Regions from separate parts of the Kosakonia sp. Marseille-Q7440 genome, predicted to be linked through region 1. Evidence: predicted binding sites of a transcription regulator. Region 1 holds the regulator's gene; the other holds the start of a gene.
What was found. Region 1 encodes sigma-54, which starts transcription at its own class of promoters, with help from an activator protein. Its sites were predicted from a motif close to GTTGGCACANNTTTCGCTNT; they were not measured.
Positions count from the first base shown of each region.

Region 2: norV (anaerobic nitric oxide reductase flavorubredoxin) is a predicted target of sigma-54. The motif match lies at 5,062-5,081, and genes of this name have one in related genera.

Region 1 covers NZ_CBCPLT010000002.1:650,324-657,523, forward strand. The annotation lists gene arcB (aerobic respiration two-component sensor histidine kinase ArcB) at 1-324, shown strand, start outside; gene elbB (isoprenoid biosynthesis glyoxalase ElbB) at 555-1,208, shown strand; gene mtgA (monofunctional biosynthetic peptidoglycan transglycosylase) at 1,205-1,936, shown strand; gene npr (PTS phosphocarrier protein NPr) at 1,937-2,209, opposite strand; gene rapZ (RNase adapter RapZ) at 2,206-3,060, opposite strand; gene ptsN (PTS IIA-like nitrogen regulatory protein PtsN) at 3,106-3,597, opposite strand; gene hpf (ribosome hibernation promoting factor) at 3,678-3,965, opposite strand; gene rpoN (RNA polymerase factor sigma-54) at 3,988-5,421, opposite strand; gene lptB (LPS export ABC transporter ATP-binding protein) at 5,470-6,195, opposite strand; gene lptA (lipopolysaccharide ABC transporter substrate-binding protein LptA) at 6,202-6,762, opposite strand; gene lptC (LPS export ABC transporter periplasmic protein LptC) at 6,731-7,200, opposite strand, start outside.
Region 2 covers NZ_CBCPLT010000002.1:1,148,060-1,155,259, reverse strand. The annotation lists gene srlB (PTS glucitol/sorbitol transporter subunit IIA) at 1-261, shown strand, start outside; gene srlD (sorbitol-6-phosphate dehydrogenase) at 279-1,058, shown strand; gene gutM (transcriptional regulator GutM) at 1,271-1,630, shown strand; gene srlR (glucitol operon DNA-binding transcriptional repressor SrlR) at 1,698-2,471, shown strand; gene gutQ (arabinose-5-phosphate isomerase GutQ) at 2,464-3,429, shown strand; gene norR (nitric oxide reductase transcriptional regulator NorR) at 3,426-4,940, opposite strand; gene norV (anaerobic nitric oxide reductase flavorubredoxin) at 5,122-6,564, shown strand; gene norW (NADH:flavorubredoxin reductase NorW) at 6,561-7,200, shown strand, end outside.

The DNA.
Region 1 (7,200 bases):
CAGTACCTCGAGCTGGTTGGGCCGAAGCTGATTACCGATGGGCTGGCGGTGTTTGAGAAGATGATGCCAGGCTACCTGAGCGTGCTGGAGTCGAACCTCACCGCGCGCGACCAGAAAGGGATTGTTGAAGAGGGGCACAAAATTAAGGGTGCTGCTGGATCCGTCGGCTTGCGCCATCTGCAGCAGTTAGGCCAGCAGATCCAGTCCCCGGATCTTCCCGCCTGGTGGGATAATGTCGGCGAATGGGTGGAAGAGATGAAGCAGGAGTGGCGCAATGATGTCGCGGTGCTCAAAGCCTGGGTGGCAGACGCTGCAAAAAAATGACCCCGGATTAACCGGGGTGCGCGAATACTGCGCCAACACCAGGGAAACCGTGGCTGCGCCGTAATTTTTGGTTTTAATTGCAAGGGCGCAGTCTATTAAAATTCGACCACACGCACATAAGATAGCAAATCTTAAATGATTTGTTACAGCAATCAGTGAAATGTGTGAAGCAAGGCTCCCTTATCAAAATTTTTAGTTATTGACCGCAATTCGCAGAAAGGATGTTTGGCATGAAAAGAGTCGGCGTTGTTCTTAGTGGGTCTGGCGTGTATGACGGTTCCGAGATCCACGAAGCGGTAATTACCCTGCTGGCGCTTGCCCGCAACGGCGCAGAGGCCGTCTGTTTTGCGCCCGATAAAGCGCAGAGTGATGTCATCAACCACCTCACCGGCGAAAGTAGGGCGGAAAGCCGTAACGTGCTGGTTGAAGCTGCCCGCATTACCCGCGGCAAGATCGCGCCGCTGGCGCAGGCATCGGTAAACGATCTGGATGCGCTGATTGTCCCCGGCGGCTTTGGCGCGGCGAAAAACCTCAGCAGCTTTGCCAGCCTCGGCGGCGACTGCGCGGTGGATAACGATCTGAAAAGCCTCGCGCTGGCGATGCACCAGGCTGGAAAACCGCTCGGTTTTATGTGCATTGCACCGGCGATGCTGCCGAAAATTTTCGACTTCCCGCTGCGTCTCACTATTGGAACCGATGTCGATACCGCCGAAGTTTTGGAAGAGATGGGCGCGGAGCACGTGCCGTGTCCGGTGGACGATATTGTTGTCGATGAAGAGAACAAAGTGGTGACCACACCGGCTTATATGCTGGCGGAAGATATTGCCCAGGCGGCAACAGGGATTGAGAAGCTGGTGACGCGCGTGCTGGTATTGTGCGAATGAAGCGAGGCGGACGCGGTACGCTGAAGACCGTGCTGAAACGTCTTCTTCTGCGTGTTCTGTTAGTGCTGGTGGCCTTCTGGGGCGGCGGTATTCTGCTGTTCAGCTTCTTGCCAGTGCCGTTTTCCGCGGTGATGGTCGAGCGGCAGCTGAGTGCGTGGCTGAGCGGGGACTTTAGCTATGTCGCCCACTCCGACTGGGTCAGCATGGATGAGATCTCGCCGTGGATGGCGCTGGCGGTGGTTGCCGCTGAAGATCAGCGCTTTCCCGATCACTGGGGATTAGATGTGGAAGCCATCGAAAAAGCGCTTTCGCATAATGAAAAGCATGAGAACCGCATTCGCGGCGCTTCGACCCTGTCGCAACAGACGGTGAAAAACCTCTTTTTGTGGGACGGTAAAAGCTGGCTGCGAAAGGGGCTGGAAGCGGGGCTGACGGTAACGACGGAAGCGGTGTGGACGAAACGGCGCATCCTGACGGTCTACCTGAATATTGCGGAGTTTGGTGACGGCATATTTGGTGTGGAAGAGGCGTCGCAGCGCTATTTTCATAAACCCGCGAGCCGGCTGACGATGTCGGAAGCCGCGCTGCTGGCGGCGGTGCTGCCGAACCCGATTCGTTATAAAGCGGCAGCGCCTTCAGGTTATGTGCGTAACCGTCAGGCGTGGATCATGCGCCAGATGCAGCAGCTCGGTGGCGAAGGCTTTTTGCAGAGTAACAACCTGCACTGATTACTCTTCGTCGAACCCGGCGATAAACAGCGCCACCACCGCGGCCAGCGCTTCCTCTTCCTGGGGGCCGCTGGCTTCGACTTCAATCTGTCGGCCTTTGGCGGAATCCAGCATCAGCAGAGCGATCACGCTGCTGGCTTCCGCTTCGGTTCCCTCTTCGTTACGCAGCAGCACTTCCGCGTCAAAGCCCTGTACCAGTTCAAACAGTTTCATCGCCGGGCGCGCGTGCATGCCCAGCTTATTGGTGATCTCAACGGTTTGTTTTACGGTCATGTTTTGCGTTTTTCCAGCGTACGGTGACGGGACTGCACGTTTTTGCCGCGCGAGCGGAAGTAGTCCGCCAGCTGTTCGGCGATATAGACAGAGCGGTGTTTACCCCCGGTACAGCCGATGGCCACCGTCAGGTAGCTACGGTTGTTGGTCTCCAGCATCGGCAACCACAGCTCGAGGTAACTGCGCGTCTGATAGATAAAGTTATGCACTTCGGTGTGCCTGTCGAGGAACGCGGCAACGGGCTTATCGAGGCCGGTCATCGGACGCAGCTTCGGATCCCAGTGCGGGTTCGGCAGGAAGCGCACGTCAAAGACGTAATCAGCATCGATAGGGATGCCGTGCTTGAAGCCGAAGGATTCGAAGACCATGGTCAGTTCGCGCTCGCGTTTGCCTAAAAGGCGAGTGCGCAGCATCTCCGCCAGCTCATGCACTGACATCTCTGAGGTATCAACAATCAGATCGGCACGCGAACGCAGCGGCTCAAGCAGATTGCTCTCTTCATCGATGGCGCTCTCCAGCGACAGGTTTTTGCTTGAGAGCGGGTGCAGGCGACGCGTGTCGCTGTAGCGGCGAATCAGGGTGTTGCGATCCGCATCTAAAAAGAGCAACTGCGGCGAAAACGCCTCCGGCAGATTGCTCATCGCCTGCTCAAAGATCTCCGGCGACTCCGGCATATTGCGCACATCGATACTGACGGCGGCAGAGATCTGGCGATCGGCGAGGGTTTGCGCCAGTTCCGGCAACAGCACAACCGGCAGGTTATCAACACAGTAGAAACCCATATCTTCCAGTGCGCGTAGCGCCACGGATTTCCCTGAACCCGAACGACCACTGACGATCATCAGGACCATGGGTCATTTCTCCTCAGAACGACTGACAAGTAGAGTCTTACCCGGTTACGCATCGCCGCGCTCGCCTTCTGTCTGCGTGATGATCTCATACAGCTCTTCATCACTCTGCGCGCCGCGCAGGCGTCGACAAATGGTTTTATCCGCCAGCCGTTTGGCGACCAGCGAAAGGGTATGCAGATGCGTTTTGGTCTGATCTGCCGGCACCAGCAGGGCAAAGAGCAGATCGACGGGTTGATTATCGATAGCGTCGAAGGCAATAGGCGTTTCGAGTTGCACAAACACGCCGACGGCGCGCAGTGTATCTTCCTCGAGCTTGCCGTGAGGAATGGCGATACCGTTACCAATGCCGGTACTGCCCATCTTTTCACGCGTAAGAACCGCCTCGAAGACCACCTGCGGCGGCAGGCCTAACTGTTTCGCCGCCAGCTCGCTGATAATTTCCAGCGCGCGTTTTTTACTCTGGCAGTGAACGCCGCTACGGGTGCATTCCTGGTTAAGTACTGTGCTCAGTTGAAGAGCCGAATCGTTATTCATCATAATTTCACCTAAGCGACGCCGGAGCCAGCACCCAACCGGGTTGCGGTCGGGTGCAACGCGCCAGACGGACGCCCGGACAATTAGTGTTGTTTCAGTTTATCTTTATGCTTCGTGAGCTGCCGCGCCAGTTTATCAATTAAACCGTCAATAGCAGCATACATATCTTGTCCTTCCGCACTGGCATGCAGCTCGCCTCCATTCACATGCAGCGTGGCATCTGAAATGTGCGTCACCTTTTCCACTTTCAACACAACATAAACCTGATTAATCCTGTCGAAATAGTGCTCCAGCTTGGCAAATTTGCTGTTTACAAACTCGCGCAGGGCATCGGTAATCTCAACGTTTTGTCCGGTGATGTTTAGCTGCATAGTGTCTTCCTTATCGGTTGGGTCACACCAGCTGTTTACGCTGGTTAGACGGCGGAATGGATAAAGATTCTCGATACTTCGCAACGGTTCGCCGCGCGACCATGATCCCCTGATCGGAGAGCAGCGTCGTCAGCTTACTGTCGCTCAGCGGTTTTGCAGGGTTTTCCGCGGCGATCAACTTCTTCACCAGTGCGCGAATGGCCGTGGAGGAGGCTTCGCCGCCGCCTTCGGTATTCACGTGGCTGGAGAAGAAATACTTCAGTTCAAAAATGCCGCGAGGACTGTGCAGGTACTTCTGGGTGGTCACACGAGAGATGGTCGACTCGTGCATCTCGACGGCCTGGGCGATATCCGCCAGCACCATCGGTTTCATAAACTCTTCGCCCTGCTCAAAGAACGCCTGCTGCTGCTCGACGATGCAGCGGCTGACGCGCAGCAGCGTGTCATTGCGGCTCTCCAGGCTTTTGATCAACCACTTCGCTTCCTGCAAATTACTGCGAATGAACTGCGTATCGGCGTCATTACGCCCGCCGCTGCCCATCGCTGCATACTGCTGGTTGATCTTAAGACGCGGAATGCTGTCGGCGTTAAGCTCCACCGTCCAGCGCCCGTTGTGCTTGCGCACCAGCACATCGGGGATCACATACTCTGGCTCGCTGGTCTGGATCGACTGACCGGGGCGCGGATCGAGGGACTGGATCAGAGTGACAGCCTCTTTCAGCACATCCTCTTTCAGGCGCGTCACGCGCATCAACGAGCGAAAGTCGTGATTGGCCAGCAGATCGAGATGATCGCAGATAATCAGTCGGGCCTCTTCACACCATGGCGTCGCTTTCGCGAACTGGGAGAGCTGAACCAGCAGGCAGTCGCGCAGATCGCGCGCCGCTACGCCAACGGGATCGAAACGCTGAACGCGCTTTAGCACCGCTTCGACTTCATCCATGCCGATCTCGTCATTTCCCATGCTCTCGAGGATCTCCTCCAGCGTCACGGTGAGATAACCGGTTTCGTCCACGGCATCAACGATCGACGTCGCAATGGCGCGATCCGTATCGGAGAAGGGCGTCAACTCAACCTGCCACATCAGGTAATCCTGCAGCGACTGGGTGGTTTCGCCCTGGTAGATCGGCAGTTCATCATCAATGTAATCGTTACTGCTGCCTGATGGGGTGCCCGCGGTGTAGATCTCATCCCAGCTGGCATCGAGCGGCAGTTCGTCGGGCATCTCTTTCTGTTCAAGCGCATCTGCGGTGTCCAGGCCATCTTTTTCCTGAACCTGTTCGCTATCCACTTCTTCGTGAAGATCGGTTTGTTCCAGCAGTGGATTGCTCTCCAGCGCCTGCTGAAGTTCCTGCTGAAGTTCCAACGTGGACAACTGCAAAAGGCGAATGGCCTGTTGCAGTTGCGGCGTCATGGCTAGCTGTTGGCTAAGCCGTAGTTGCAAACCTTGCTTCATATTCAGAGCAGCACTCTCCGACAAAAAATGTCAATAAACCTTACCCTATCAGAGTCTGAAGTCTTCCCCAAGATATACGCGCTTAACATGTTCGTCTTCAAGGATTTGCTGCGGCGTGCCGTGGGCGATGAGATGTCCCTGGCTGACAATATAGGCGCGCTCACACACGGCCAGCGTTTCGCGCACATTGTGGTCGGTAATCAGCACCCCAAGCCCGCTGTCGCGCAGATGCTCGATAATGCGTTTGATGTCGATAACCGAGATCGGGTCAACGCCCGCAAAGGGTTCATCGAGCAGGATAAATTTCGGGTTTGCCGCCAGCGCGCGGGCAATCTCGACGCGGCGACGTTCACCGCCGGAGAGCGCCTGGCCCATGCTGTCGCGCAGGTGATCGATGTGGAACTCTTCCATCAGCTCATTGGCGCGATCTTCTCGCTGTTCCGCGGTGAGATCGTCACGAATTTGCAGCACTGCCATCAGGTTGTCGTAAACGCTGAGGCGGCGGAAGATGGAGGCTTCCTGCGGTAAATAGCCGATGCCGCGGCGCGCGCGCGCATGCAGCGGCAGCAGGCTGATATCTTCATCATCAATAATGATGTTGCCGGCATCGCGCGCAACAATCCCGACCACCATATAGAAGGTGGTGGTTTTCCCTGCGCCGTTAGGGCCAAGCAAGCCGACGATTTCACCGGAATTAACGGTCAGACTGACGTCTTCGACCACGCGACGGCCTTTGTAAGCCTTGGCGAGATTCTTTGCAGTTAATGTTGCCATAACGGATTAATTACTCTTCTTTTGCGCCGGGGCCGGGGCGGATTTATTGCTCTTGTCCTGCAACTGCGACGGTACCAGCACGGTAGTTACGCGCTTGCCTTTGTCGCTGAACGCTTGCATCTTCTGCTCTTTCACCAGGTAGGTGATTTTGTCGCCAGCAATATTGCTGTCTAACTGCTCGAGATAGGCGTTACCGGTCAGGATGACGAAATCTTTTTCCAGTTCGTAGTGCATCTGCGAAGCGTGGCCTTTCACCGGCTTGCCGTTGTCCTGCATCTGGTAGAAGGTGGCCGGATTACCGTAACCGTCGATAATCTCTCTGCCCTGCTGGCCGCCCGGACGGGTGACCACCACCTTATCGGCGTTGATCTTAATGGTCCCCTGCGTCACGACGACATTGCCGGTGAAGGTGACAACATTCCCCTGCATATCCAGCGACTGCTGATCGGAGTCGATGTGGATCGGCTGTTCGGTATCCCCGGTCACAGCGAGCGCCGGAAGCGCGGCAGCGAAGAGCGTACCCGCCAGGAGAAGATTAAGGCTGCGTTTGTTTGTTTTGAATTTCATAGGAGCTTCTAACCTTTTCAATCAGCTCGGCGTTTTTGCTGCGTAAATTGCCGCGCATTTTCAGGCCGGTGGAATTAAATGTTGTTCCGTATAACGTAACCTGATCGTCTGAGAAAACATCCTGGGTGACCAGGTTGATCCGGGCGTTATCCGTGGTGATTTTGCGTAATTGTGCGTCCGCAGTCAGTGCGTTAACTTCGACATGTCCATAGAGGTAAAGCATTTTGTCGTCGGTGAGCTTTGCTTTATCCGACTTGATAGACCAGGTCGGTACTTTGTTCTCATCGAAGGTGGTTAACACCGGTTTGGCAAACCAGCTAATACTATCGGCAGAGTAGTACTCCACATTCTGCGCGATCAGGCGATAGTTCAGCGCGCCTTCCGGGCTGTAAACGACAGTATCCGTATGTTGGCTTTTATAAGTCGGATCTGAACTGT
Region 2 (7,200 bases), 500 kb from region 1:
GATGTCGCCGAGTTCTGTTTTATCCATAACCACGGCCCGCTCTGCGGCGCGCTGCTGCCGGGCGCGCAGTTTACCCTCGGTGAAAAACACTACCCCGTGACTGCCGTCGGCGAGGTCGCCGAGCAGAATTTGCGCGAGCTGGGCCATATCACCCTGCGTTTCGATGGGCAGACGCAGGCGGAGTTTCCGGGCACGGTGCACGTCGCCGGCCCGATACCGGACGCTATCGCGCCGGGCTGCATTTTAAAATTTGTCGCTTAAGGTCTAAGGAGAAGAGTATGAAACAGGTTGCCGTTGTCATTGGTGGAGGGCAGACCCTTGGGGCGTTCCTCAGCCGTGGGCTTGCCGCAGAAGGCTACCGCGTGGCGGTTGTCGATATTCAGAGTGATAAAGCGGCGACGGTCGCTAATGAAATTAACAGCGAGTATGGCGAAGGGATGGCCTATGGCTTTGGTGCCGACGCCACCAGCGAGCAGAGTGTGCTGGCGCTGGCGCGCGGTGTTGATGAGATTTTTGGTCGCGCCGATCTGCTGGTCTACAGCGCCGGGATCGCCAAAGCGGCGTTTATCAGCGACTTTGCGCTGGGGGATTTTGACCGCTCATTGCAGGTCAACCTGGTGGGGTATTTCCTCTGCGCCCGCGAGTTCGCCAAATTGATGATCCGCGATGGCATCCAGGGGCGCATTATCCAGATCAACTCCAAGTCCGGCAAAGTGGGCAGCAAGCACAACTCCGGCTACAGCGCAGCGAAGTTCGGCGGCGTAGGGCTGACGCAATCCCTGGCGCTGGATCTGGCGGAGTATGGCATTACCGTGCACTCATTGATGCTTGGCAACCTGCTGAAATCACCGATGTTCCAGTCGCTGATCCCGCAATACGCCAGCAAGCTGGGCATCCCGGCAGAGGAAGTGGAGCAGCATTACGTTGATAAAGTGCCGCTGAAGCGCGGCTGCGATTATCAGGATGTGCTGAACGTGCTGATGTTCTACGCCAGCCCGAAAGCCTCCTACTGTACCGGCCAGTCGATCAACGTCACCGGCGGTCAGGTGATGTTCTGATTCGGCCCCAACGCCTGATGGCGCTGTGGTTTTGTAGGCCGGATAAGGCCCCAGCCGCCATCCGGCAAACCGCCGCACAAATACCTGATGGCACTGCAGTTTTGTAGGCCGGATAAGGCGCCAGCCGCCATCCGGCAAACAGCCCGCACCAACGCCTGATGGCGCTGCGCTTATCAGGCCTACGGGTTCAGCGATTTATAAAGGAAACACCGATGGTTTCATCCCTTATCACTCTCGCCGTTATCGCCTGGCTCAGCCAGCTGGCGCTTGGCGGCTGGCAAATCCGCCAGTTTAACAAAGCTTTTGACGCGCTCTGCCAGCGCGGGCGCGTCGGCGTTGGGCGCTCGGGCGGGCGCTTTAAACCGCGCGTGGTGCTGGCGGTGGCCTTCGATCAACACGATCGCGTCAGCGACACGCTGCTGATGCGCGGCCTGACGGTTTTTGCCCGCCCGAGCAAAATCGAGCGCTTAATCGGCGTAAAAAGAGAGGAATTAGAGCCCGATGTGATCTTTCCCCATGATCCCGGCTGTCAGAATGCTCTATCATTGGCGCTTAAAATGAAACATGGATAATTTCGTTGTGAACGCTAATAGCTTGCGAAATTATCATTTCGCAACGTAACGCAGGATATCTTCGCCTATGAAACCACGTCAGCGTCAGGCGGCAATTCTTGAGCATCTTCAGAAGCAGGGAAAGTGTTCTGTTGAAGAGCTGGCACACCACTTTGATACCACCGGGACGACCATCCGCAAAGATCTGGTCGCGCTGGAGCAGTCCGGTGCGGTGATCCGCACCTACGGCGGGGTGGTGCTTAATAAAGACGAGGCCGATCCGCCCATCGATCACAAAACGTTGATCAACACCGTGCAAAAGGGGCTGATTGCCGAAGCAGCCGTTGGCTACATCCACGACGGCGACTCGATTATCCTCGACGCGGGCAGCACGGTGCTGCAAATGGTGCCGCTGCTCAGCCACTTCAATAACATCACCGTGATGACCAACAGCCTGCATATCGTCAACGCCCTGTCAGAACTGGATAACGAACAGACCATCCTGATGCCCGGCGGCACATTCCGTAAAAAATCGGCCTCCTTCCACGGCCAGCTGGCGGAGAACGCCTTTGAACAGTTCAGCTTCGACAAGCTGTTTATGGGCACCGACGGCATCGATCTCAACGCCGGGGTGACCACCTTTAATGAGGTCTTCACCGTTAGCAAAGCGATGTGCAACGCCGCCCGCGAAGTGATCCTGATGGCGGACTCCTCCAAGTTTGGCCGTAAAAGCCCCAATATTGTCTGTAGCCTTGAGAGGGTCGATAAACTGATTACCGACGCCGGGATCCCGCCGGACGTTCGCGCCGCGCTGGAAGAGAAAGGAATCGATGTGATTATTGCCGGAGAAGAAAATGCGTGACTCTTTTATTAACGCCGCCCGCCAGGCGCTGCTGCTGGAGCTACAGGAAGCAAGCCGCCTGCCGGAGCGCCTCGGCGACGATTTTGTCCGCGCCGCTGAAACGGTGCTGAACTGCCAAGGCAAAGTGATTGTTTCCGGGATCGGTAAATCCGGGCATATCGGCAAGAAGATTGCCGCCACCTTTGCCAGCACCGGCACACCGGCTTTTTTTGTTCACCCGGCAGAGGCGCTGCACGGCGATCTCGGCATGATCGAGAGCCGCGACGTGATGCTGTTTATCTCCTACTCCGGCTCGGCAAAAGAGCTGGACCTGATCCTGCCGCGTCTCGACGAGAAAGCCGTCACGCTGCTGGCGATGACCGGTAAACCGCGTTCGCCGCTGGCGCTTGCCGCCCACGCGGTGCTGGATATCACCGTTGAGCGCGAAGCCTGCCCGATGCATCTTGCCCCCACCTCCAGCACCGTCAATACGCTGATGATGGGCGATGCGCTGGCGATTGCGGTGATGCAGGCGCGCGGCTTTGACGAAGAGGACTTTGCCCGCTCGCATCCGGCGGGCGCGCTGGGCGCACGGCTGCTGAACAAAGTGCATCATCTGATGCGCAAAGCGGACCAGGTGCCACAGGTAACGCTGACCAGCAGCGTGATGGACGCGATGCTGGAGCTAAGCCGCACCGGGCTGGGCCTGGTGGCGGTCTGCGACGGCGAGCGCCACGTGCACGGGGTCTTTACCGACGGCGACCTGCGCCGCTGGCTGGTGGCGGGCGGAGCCTTAACCGCAGCGGTCAGCGAGGCGATGACGCCGGGCGGCATTACCCTTGAGGCCAGCAGCCGCGCGGTGGATGCCAAAGAGCGCCTGATGCAGCGCAAAATCGCCGCCGCACCGGTGGTGGATGATTCAGGTGAACTGGTCGGTGCTATCAACCTGCAGGACTTTTACCAGGCCGGTATTCTCTAGGCCTTCAGCCCAAGACGCTTCGCCAGCCGGTGCAGGTTGGCGACGTCCATCTCCAGCGCTCTGGCGCAGGCAGCCCACTTGCCGCCGTTCTCCTCAAGCGCGCGGGAGATAAGTGTGCGCTGGAACGCCTCCGTCGCTTCACGCAGGTTTTGCCCGCTTAACGGCAAGCTTACCGGCTTTGCCTGCGGCGCAGGCTCATCGCTCAGGGCAAAGTGATGCACTTCCAGCACGATCTCCCCGGCATGCTGCGTGCCGCGCGCCAGCACCACCGCCCGGTGGATGGCATGCTCCAGCTCGCGCACGTTTCCCGGCCAGCCGTAGCGCTGTAAATGCGCACGCGCGGCGGGGCTTAACGCCACGCGCCCCAGACCAAAACGCAGGCGGCACTGCTCGCAAAAATAGCCCGCCAGCAGCACCACATCCTCGCCCCGCTCGCGCAGCGGCGGCACCTGTAAAGGAAAGACGCTCAGGCGATGATAGAGGTCGGCGCGAAACCGTCCGGCAACCACCTCTTCGCGCAGATCGCGGTTGGTGGCGGCCAGCACCCTCACATCGACGCGCTGGCTGCGATCATCGCCGACGCGCTGAATATCACCATACTGCAAAACGCGCAGCAGCTTCGCCTGTAGCGATAACGAAAGCTCACCAATCTCATCAAGAAACAGCGTGCCGTTGTCGGCCATTTCGAACTTGCCGCTGCGGTTGCTGATGGCTCCGGTAAAGGCCCCTTTCACATGACCGAAGAGTTCGCTCTCAGCGACGCTCTCCGGCAGCGCGGCACAGTTCAGGTAGACCAGCGGCTTGTCGGCGCGCGGCGAGGCTTCATGGATTGCTTTCGCCACCAGCTCTTTACCGGTGCCGGTTTCGCCGCCAATCAGCACGTTGAGATCCGAAGGCGCAACGATGGCGATCTCTTTTTTCAGCTGCACCATCCCCGGCGACAGGCCGATCATCTCGCTGCGCGCGACCTGCTCAAATGCCGCGGGCGCACCGGGCAACATGTTCTGCCGCTCCAGCTCCTCAATCAGCAACGCGTTATTGAGCGCGCCTGCCGCCAGCGCGGCAACCAGCCGCAGCTCCTCGTCGCTGAAGGCGTCAAACTGATCCGGCGACATGCCATCAAGCGTCAGCGCGCCAATCAGGTTTTGCCCGGCAAACAGCGGCAGGCCGACGCAGGCATGCACCTTGAGTTTCTCCTGGCCGGGGATCAGGCCATCGTAGGGATCGGGCAGATCGCTGTCGGCGGGAAAGCGCACCACATCGCCAGCGCGGGCAATCGCTTCCAGCCGCGGGTGGCCTTCAAGGGTAAAGCGCCGCCCGAGCACATCCTGCGCCAGCCCATCGATTGCCAGCGGGATAAACTGCCGCGCCTCGTAGCGCAGCAGCGCCGAGGCATCGCACGCCAGCACCTGGCGCAGGGTGGTGATCAGCCGCTGGAAACGATCCGCGTGACCGATCCCGCTTTGCAGCTCAATGGCGATGCCCGCCAGTACATTCAGTGAAAAACTCATTCTGACCTCACTGTCATTTTGACAACGCATAGTGTCATATTGACTATATTTATCATAGTCATAATGACATTACAATTTTCGATTATTTTAAAAAAATATATCAATATCAAAATGATAAAAAGCTGGCACGCCTCTTGATATAGCCATGTATCACATTGAGAAACTGCACAGGACTACGATCATGGCGATTCACGTAAAAAACAACATTCACTGGATAGGACAGCGCGACTGGGAAGTTCGTGATTTTCACGGCACCGAATACAAAACCCTGAAGGGCAGCAGCTATAACAGCTACCTGATCCGCGAGGGCAAAAACGTGCTGATCGATACCGTCGCTCACAAATTCAGCCGCGAGTTCGTGCAGAACCTGCGTGGCGAAATCGATCTGGCGATGATCGACTACATCGTGATCAACCATGCCGAAGAGGATCACGCGGGCGCGCTGACGGAGCTGATGTCGCACATCCCCAACACGCCAATCTACTGTACCCATAACGCTATCGACTCTATTAACGGTCACCATCACCACCCTGAATGGAATTTCCATGTGGTGAAAACCGGCGATACGCTGGATATCGGCAACGGCAAACAGCTAATCTTCGTCGAAACGCCGATGCTGCACTGGCCCGACAGCATGATGACCTACCTGACCGGCGACGCGGTGCTGTTCAGCAATGACGCCTTCGGCCAGCACTACTGCGACGAACATCTGTTTAATGATGAGGTGGATCAGGCCGAGCTGTTTGAGCAGTGCCAGCGCTACTACGCCAATATCCTCACCCCCTTTAGCCGGCTGGTGACGCCGAAAATTACCGAGATCCTCGGCTTTAACCTGCCGGTAGAGATGATTGCCACCTCCCACGGCGTGGTGTGGCGCGATAACCCGACGCAGATTGTTGAGCTGTATCTGAAATGGGCGGCGGATTATCAGGAAGATCGCATCACCATTTTCTACGACACCATGTCGAACAACACCCGCATGATGGCCGACGCCATCGCCCAGGGGATTACCGAAGTCGATCCGCGCGTGGCGGTGAAAATCTTTAACGTCGCGCGCAGCGATAAAAACGACGTGCTCACCAATGTTTTCCGCTCCAAAGGGGTGCTGGTCGGTACCTCGACGATGAACAACGTGATGATGCCGAAGATCGCCGGGCTGGTGGAGGAGATAACTGGTCTGCGTTTTCGTAATAAGCGCGCCAGCGCCTTTGGCTCCCACGGCTGGAGCGGCGGCGCGGTCGATCGCCTCTCGACGCGTTTGCAGGATGCCGGGTTTGAGATGTCCCTCAGCCTGAAAGCGAAATGGCGGCCGGATGTCGACGCGCTGGAGATCTGCCGCCAGCACGGGCGCGATATCGCCCGCCAGTGGGCGCTCGCTCCGCTGCCGGAGCCGCTCAGCCAGCCCGCCGCGCAAGCCGCCAGCGGCTGCGCAGAATCAGCCGCCGATCTCGGCCCGCGTATGCAGTGCAGCGTCTGCCAGTGGATTTACGATCCTGTAAAAGGCGAGCCGATGCAGGAGGTCGCGCCGGGTACGCCGTGGTCTGAGGTGCCGGACACCTTCCTCTGCCCGGAGTGTTCGCTGGGTAAAGAGGTATTTGACGAACTGGCAGTGGAGGCAAAATGAGCGCCGGGATTGTGATTATCGGCTCGGGCTTCGCCGCCCGCACGCTGGTGAAAAATATCCGCAAGCTGGACAGCCAGGTGCCGTTGACGCTGATTGCCGCCGACGGCATGGAAGAGTACAGCAAGCCGGAACTGAGCCATGTGATAAGCCAGGCGCAGCGCGCTGAGGATCTGATCCGCCAGACGGCGGGCGACTTCGCCGAGCAGTTCAACGTGCGCCTTTTCCCCTACACCTTCGTCACCGCCATCGATCCCCATGCGCAGGTGGTGAAAAGCGCCGACAGAAGCTGGCAGTACGATAAGTTAGTGCTGGCGACCGGGGCGAAAGCCTTTGTGCCGCCGCTGCCGGGGCGTGAAATGATGCTGACGCTCAACAGTTTGCAGGAGTACCACGCCTGCGAAGAGCAACTGCGGGCGGCAAAGCGGGTACTGATTGTCGGTGCCGGGCTGATTGGCTGTGAGTTAGCGATGGATTTTCAGCGCGCGGGCAAAACCGTCACCCTGCTGGATAACGCCGCCAGCATCCTTCCGGCGCTGATGCCGCCGGAGGTGAGCGCTCGCCTGCAACACTGCCTGACGGCAAACGGCGTGCGCCTGCTGCTCGCCGCTAAGCTTGCACGGCTTGAGGCTCGGGAGA